DNA from 3 places in the Thermopolyspora flexuosa genome. Region 3 is predicted to be linked to each of the others. Evidence: riboswitches for the same ligand, from Rfam matches in the RefSeq annotation. Region 3 holds a riboswitch; each other region holds the start of a gene.

Region 1 (2,256 bases), 1.5 Mb from region 3:
CGGCGTGGGAGGCACCGGAAGGAACATCGCCGAACGGTGTCACGGGACGCGGGGCCGGGCGCGTGCCGTACGGCGGCCCGCCGTGCCGGGCGGGCGGCGCCGGGCGAACCTGATGATCGCCTCCTCGCCCCTGCGGCGACGCCTCGGTGACGTGAGCAGGCGCCGCCGCGAACCGGATCCGGCACCCCGTGCCGTTCCCGGCGGCACCGGCCCCGTGCGGTGCCGCCGGTCGCGTTCCCCCCTTCGCTCCGGCGGGCCGCCGCCGCGCCCGCGTACCCCTTTGCCGTCCTGCGACGAGCTGTTTTTTGCGAGCGCCTTTCATCGTCGAACCGGGCCGAACAATCGCTTGGGCGGCGGGTGATATTTCTCACGTTTAGTGGATGGCGCGGTGATTTATCGGCTCGTGATCTGCCGGGAAAGCGCTTCACCGGCATGCCGGGTTTCTCGGATGCTGAGATTTTCTCGGGTGTGGTCATGTTCCCGTGTTTCCTGCCGATGTGTAGCGATCATCGTTTCCCGGGCGCATGACGGCGTTTTGATCTTGAATCGTGTGGCCCATGGGGCGGATGTGGCGGTTTCAAGCCCCTGGAGGGGGTTTGTGATGCGAATCACAGAACGGTAACGAGAATGCCGCTGAACTGCGCTTTTCGTTTCCCGATCGGCCGTCGCGGAGTGAGCAGTTTCGGCGAAACGGTTCACGGCTTTGCCACGGCTGTGTAACTTTTCGGTTCGGCGGCGAGCGCGACATGCCGCTGCGGGAAGCGCCCGGCACCGGCGCCGGGCGTGCAGATAACAGATCAATATCCGGCCGCGATCCGCGCGATGGACGATCGCCGGAGCGGAGCGCGGCGAACCGCCGAGTCCATGCAGTCAGGAGGCATGGAGCCGGGGACCCAATCGGCCCTCCCAGGGCCACGGGGTGAATCGGTGATCGCACCGTAGGGCGAGACTTCCCCACCCGAACCCGTCAGCTAACCCGGTAGGCACAAGCGGAAGACCCTAGGAGAGATCCTGTCTACCAACGCGCACAACCCCCGTCTGTCTCGTGCCGCCCGCGTCACCCTCGGTGGCGTGGCGCTCACCGTGACCGTGTCGACCGGGGCGGTCGCCATCGATTCCCCCGCGGCGAACGCCGCCACCACCGAGCACGGCACGACGGCCGCGGCCCGGACCGGATCGCCGGTCCCCGCCGCCACGACCGGGATCCTGGAGACCACGACGCCGGCCGGCGCCACCCTGGGCGGCGTCGTGTCGGCCGCGGGGCGGGCGTCGGCGAGCACGGCGACCGGGAGCACGGCGGACGCCACCTCCACCTCGTCGAGCGGCACGAAGACGAAGGACGCGAAGTCCGGTGACGCGAGCGGCAGGAAGCTGAGCAGGGCCGCACGCCAGCGCCTCAAGGCGAGCAAGGCCGTGGCCGTCGCGAAGTCGAAGATCGGCGCGCCGTACCGGTACGGCGGCACCGGGCCGCACGCCTTCGACTGCTCCGGCTTCGTGCAGTACGCCTGGCGGAAGGCCGGCGTGCGGATTCCGCGCGTGACCACCGCCCAGTACCGCCTGATCAAGACCAAGGTCTCCTGGAACGACCTCCGCCCGGGCGACCTGCTCTTCTTCAACGGCAAGGGCCATGTCGGCATGTACGTCGGGAAGGGCAGGATGATCCACTCGCCGAGCTCCGGCAAGCGGGTGCGGATCGACAAGCTCAGCGCCTGGCGCAGGTCCTCGTTCAGCGGCGCCGTGCGCCCGGGCCTGTAGCCCGCGGCGAACCGCGACGGAGCGCGGCCCCGCCCACCGCAGCGGTGGGCGGGGCCGCGCCCTGTCCCGGGCCCTCACCGCGACCGGCCGTCGCCGCACCCCGCGCGCGGGGCGCCGGGGCGCGGCCGGGGGATCGCTCCGGGCTGCCGCCGCGGCGACCGGTGTGTGCAGTAGATTCGGAGCGCGTCCCATCGCCTCCGGGGCGCACGCCAAGGCACCCGCCTCCGCGCACCGAGACGGCCCGACGTGAGCACCCTGATCGTCACCAACGACTTCCCGCCCCGGCCGGGCGGCATCCAGGCGTTCGTGCACGCCCTGGCCGTGCGCCGCCCGCCCGGCTCGGTGGTGGTCTACGCGCCGCGGTGGAAGGGGTGCGAGGCGTTCGACGCGCGCCAGCCGTACCGGGTGGTGCGGCACCCCACCTCGCTCATGCTGCCGGTGCCGTCGGTCGCCCGGCGCGCGGCCCGGCTGGTGCGGGAGCACGGGTGCGACACGGTCGTG
Region 2 (2,256 bases), 4.0 Mb from region 3:
ATGACGTGCGTCTCGATAGTGTTGAGGCAGGTCATGGGACCTGGGGCGCAACCGGCGCACCACAGGACTTCTTTCCGATAGGGACGTGGAGGGGGGAACCACGTCCGGAGCGGGACCCGTGGCGCTTTGGGGGAGGCGCCGAAACGGGCCGCGTGAGTCGGGGCCGGGCAGCAGGGGGAACTGCCCGGCCCCGACGTATGTCCGGAAACGGTGGCCGGGGGGACAGGGGGACGCCCGTGGGAGGTCCGTCCGCCCGGCCCTCCGGCCTTTACCGCCCGTCGACGCCGTCGCCACCCGTCCGGGCCGCTCGGAACGCCGCCCGGGAAGGCGGTTCGGGGTCGTTCGACCGCCGCCACCCGGCCCCGCGCGGGTCTCCCAGGGGTAGATCTTTTTGGGTGTTTTGGGTGGTTATCTTGGCATTTGGGTGACTTAGGCACTAGTGTCTTGTTCCGTTATCCGATGGAGACCTGGCCTCCGCCAGGAGGCCGGCCATCCGACGCCGAATCCCACGGGCGCCCAGCGCCCCGGGAGCCGGGGACCCAGTCGCGCGGGCGGCGCAGTGCAGGCCGTACCCGCGAGGGGTGAATCCAGCGGCGCGTGGCGCGCTGGTAGGGCACTCCTAGCCCGAACCCGTCAGCTAACCCGGTAGGCGAGATAGGAGAGGAGAACCAGGTGGAGAACCCCGACTCCACGGCCTCGCCCCGCCGGCGGGCGCCGTCCCATGACCAGGGCGACGGCCGCGACAGCACGCGGCGGCCACGCACCCGAAGCACAGGCTGACCGCCCTCTGCTTCGCCCGAGGCCGATCGGATGACCTCCATCTCGGCCCTCGGCCCCAGGTAACGGCCCCGGCGGACATCCGCGCCGTCACCTGCACATCCTCGCACAACCCCGCCGCGTCGTGGTGCGGCGTGTCTCATATCGCTTTCGCTGCGGGCGCCACCACGTTCCGTCTTCCGGCCGGCGTCCTCCGGCCGCAGGCGCCCCGTCCACGTGCCTTGTGCTCTGCCCTAGAGGTGCCGAGGTCGACGTGGAAGTCCTGTCCCCTCACGGAAGACCTCCCGTTCGATGAAGTTCCCCTTTGGCCTGAACAAGAACGATGTCAAGACGAAGTACGCCCCCCTCGCCGCCGGCCTCGTCGGCATCACCATGGCGGGCCTGACCATCGCGGGCGTCACCGACGACGCGAACGGCACCGCCGCGAAGGCCAAGACCGTCGCCGCCGACGTCCAGCCGCTCGCGATGACCGCGGGTGCGCGCGCCGCCGAGGGCCTCGCCGCCGCCGCGGCCGAGGCGAAGCAGAAGGACGAGGCGAAGAAGCGGGCCGCCGAGGCGCAGCGCAAGGCCGAGGCGAGAAAGGCGGCGGCGGCGAAGAAGAAGGCGGCACAGGCCGAGCGGCGGCTGCTCGTCGGCACGACCAAGGCCTCCTACTTCTGGGACGACGGCTCCGGCCGCCAGGGCGACACCGGTATGCCCGCCTCCGGCAAGCCCATGCAGAAGGGCCTGTTCGCCTCCCCGAGCTGGCCGCTCGGCACCGAGGGCTACGTGATCTACAAGGGCAGGAAGGCGAAGTTCTTCATCGGCGACCGCGGCCCCGGCGTGCCCTCCAACCACGGCGTCATGCTCGACATCGACGGCAAGACCTTCGCCGAGCTCACCGGCGGCACCTGGGACCCGAACACGCTCACCGTGCGCGGCAACGGCGGCCTCGGCCACATCCACGTGACGTACGTCATCACCAAGTGGGGCAACGGCCCCGGCCGCCCCGGCAAGCCGGTCCCGTTCTCCACCGGCGCCTGGCGGGAGTGATCCGGCCCTCCCGACGCCGCCGCGACGCCCGGGCACGCCCGCGACGACCTCGCCGGCCGGATGCCCGGGCCGGTATCCGATTCCGATGTGCGCAGACGCCTCGGGACTGCTATGGTTACGAACGTCGCTCGCGCCGCTAGCTCAACTGGCAGAGCAGCTGACTCTTAATCAGCGGGTTCGGGGTTCGAGTCCCTGGCGGCGCACCCGAAGACGCGATCTGGGCACCGTCCACCGGCGGTGCCCAGATCGCGTTTGGCGCTCATGTCTCCGGCCGGTCCGGTTCGCCTCCCTGCGGACGCCGGAGGGAGGTCCGACCCGCGGGCGGAAGGCGTGCTCCCGCCCGCGGAACGGCGCTCGTCACCGGCGGTCGCTCCGGGCGCCCACCCGCGGCCCGCTCACGTGAAGTAGCGCAGCCACACGTACACCCACGCCATCACCATGCTGAGC
Region 3 (2,256 bases):
CAGACGCCGATGAAGTGCACGGGGATGTTCTCCGCGTCGTCCGGGTCCCAGCGGAAGGTGAACCCGTCGCGCCACCCGGGGTCGCGCCGGTCCCGCCGCCGGTACCCCTCGCGGTAGAGCCGCTTGATCTGCGGCCAGATCGTGTGCTCCGGCATCTTCGAGGTGTCGATGAGGCCGCAAGCGGAGATCATGCCGGCGAGGCTGCGGGCGGTGTAGGCGCCGCGGCTGAAGCCGAACAGGGCGATGCGGTCGCCGGGCTCGTACCGGGTGGTGAGCCACAGGTAGGCGTCCATCACGTTCCGGGACAGGCCGAACCCGGTGGCGCCGCCGAGCAGCCGGTTGCGGACGGTCCCGACACCGGGTTGGTAGTAGGCGAGCTGTGGATTGTCGTTCTCGTCCTTCTCGGCGAGGGCGTTGTACAGCCGTCGCACGTTGGTGATGGTCCGGTCCTCCGCCGTGTTCCAGGTGCCGTCGCAGCACACGATGAGCTGACGCATGATCCCAAGTCCCCCGAGCCGGATTGGCTACTGATAGCAGTTGCTACGCTACCCTTCGTGGTCAACGGGAAAACTCCCGGACCAATCGGGCGATAGTGGCGCGGGGTTGCGGCGCCGGGCCGGACGGTACGGCGGCGCCGCCGGGGCGGGCGGCTGACCTGGGCAAAGGTAAAATTTCCGGCCCGAAACGCCATCGTTATCGAGCGTCCGGAAGATCCTTCTTGCGACCTGTTTGCGGGGTTTGTCCGAATCGTTTACCTTTCTGCGCAAGGCAAACGGCTCGGTGATCCGGCCGGCCCGGGCCCGCCCTTTACAACCTGTCCGTCGTCCCGTCGGCATGCTCGCATGCCGCGGGCGCGGCCGCCGAGTCCGCGACCCTCGCGGAGCCGGGGACCCACCTCTCCCCGGGGTGAATCGGCGCGCGTCTCCCGGCGTGCGCCGTAGGGCCAACTTCCAGGCCCGAACCCGTCAGCTAACCCGGTAGGCGGCATGGAAGAAGGAGTAAAGCCCCCGATGTCCATGTTTCGTCCCTCCTGGGCGCGTAACGGCGCGAACCTTTCCCACGCCATCGCCTGCACCCTGATCGCCGCAGGCGCGCTTCTCCCCGCGACCCCCGGTCTCGCCGCGGCCACCGACTCCGGAAGCGGTACGGCACAGCACGACGGCCGCGCGCCCGAGACGGACGACGCGAGGCTCACCCCGCTGCAGCGGATCGCCAAGGACCTGCCGAAGGTCACCGCCCAGGACGTGCTGCGGATCGCGGCGAGCAAGATCGGCGTCACCGAGAACGCGTACGGCGGCGGCACCGAGTTCCACGAGTGGTACATGAACTCCCCGCGCGCGCTGGAGACCCTCGCCCGCGACGGCGGCACGCTCCAGGGCTACAAGAACGCCCCCTGGTGCGCCATGTTCGTCTCCTGGGTCGGCGAGCAGGCCGGCATCCGCCCGATCATGGGCTGGGACGCCTACACCGTGACCTACGCCAAGTGGTTCCGGGCCAACGGCCACTGGGGCACCGACGCCGCCACCCCGGGCGCGGTCGTCTTCTTCGACTGGTCCGGCTCCGACGACATCGAGAAGATCGACCACGTCGGCCTCGTGGAACGTGACAACGGCGACGGCACCATCACCACGATCGAGGGCAACACCGGAAACGGTAAAGTCGAACGCCGGGTGCGCCCCAAGTGGCAGGTCGTGGGCTACGGCTACCCGCCCTACGCATCCTGACCGCCGGGCCGTACCCCACGAGCCGGAGCATCCAGGCCGATCAGGGCAGCGTGGCCTGGATGCTCCTTCTTTCCGTTCCCGTCCGGCGGCGGTACGGCGGGCCCGTCCGGCCCGGCGGCGCGCTCCCAGGAGGCCGAGGACTCGGTCGGCCGGCCCGAGCGCCCGGGCGGGCTTCACCGGCACGCAGGGGCGTATCCTCGCGTTCCGGCGGCACCTCGGCCGGACGCCCGGGGCGTACCCGCGGCGGCTCGCCTGACCCCTCTCATGGCCACAGGCCGGTGAGTTCGAGGGCGTGCGCCGGGCCCGTGGCGTACCGGATGCCGGGGACGACCTCGCCGTGCTCGTCGTACACGCGCCAGCCGCCGAGCTGGACCACGGGGACGCGGCCGCGCCGCATCGCCAGGGCGAGCTCGGACAGCGTGCCCCACGACCCGCCGACGGCGATCACCGCGTCGGCCGAGTTCACGATGATCGCGTTCCGGGCCTCGCCGGCCCCGGTGGGGATGGCGACGGTGAGGTACGGGTTCGCGCC

The links. Region 3 has a riboswitch for cyclic di-AMP ahead of FHX40_RS20850 (CHAP domain-containing protein). Riboswitches for the same ligand answer to the same signal wherever they lie in the genome.
Region 1: another riboswitch for cyclic di-AMP. It lies ahead of FHX40_RS14140 (C40 family peptidase); the one in region 3 lies ahead of FHX40_RS20850 (CHAP domain-containing protein).
Region 2: another riboswitch for cyclic di-AMP. It lies ahead of FHX40_RS25650 (hypothetical protein); the one in region 3 lies ahead of FHX40_RS20850 (CHAP domain-containing protein).

The regions. Positions count from the first base shown of each region.
Region 1 covers NZ_VFPQ01000001.1:3,347,172-3,349,427, reverse strand. Annotated here, with positions in the region: cyclic di-AMP (ydaO/yuaA leader) riboswitch at 845-1,001, shown strand; gene FHX40_RS14140 (C40 family peptidase) at 1,072-1,755, shown strand; gene FHX40_RS14135 (glycosyltransferase family 4 protein) at 2,002-2,256, shown strand, end outside.
Region 2 covers NZ_VFPQ01000001.1:816,854-819,109, forward strand. Annotated here, with positions in the region: cyclic di-AMP (ydaO/yuaA leader) riboswitch at 488-668, shown strand; gene FHX40_RS25650 (hypothetical protein) at 1,069-1,809, shown strand; tRNA gene FHX40_RS03595 (tRNA-Lys) at 1,940-2,012, shown strand; gene FHX40_RS03600 (ArsB/NhaD family transporter) at 2,205-2,256, opposite strand, start outside.
Region 3 covers NZ_VFPQ01000001.1:4,862,126-4,864,381, reverse strand. Annotated here, with positions in the region: gene FHX40_RS20855 (DUF2235 domain-containing protein) at 1-497, opposite strand, end outside; cyclic di-AMP (ydaO/yuaA leader) riboswitch at 849-998, shown strand; gene FHX40_RS20850 (CHAP domain-containing protein) at 1,011-1,724, shown strand; gene FHX40_RS20845 (TIGR00725 family protein) at 1,987-2,256, opposite strand, start outside.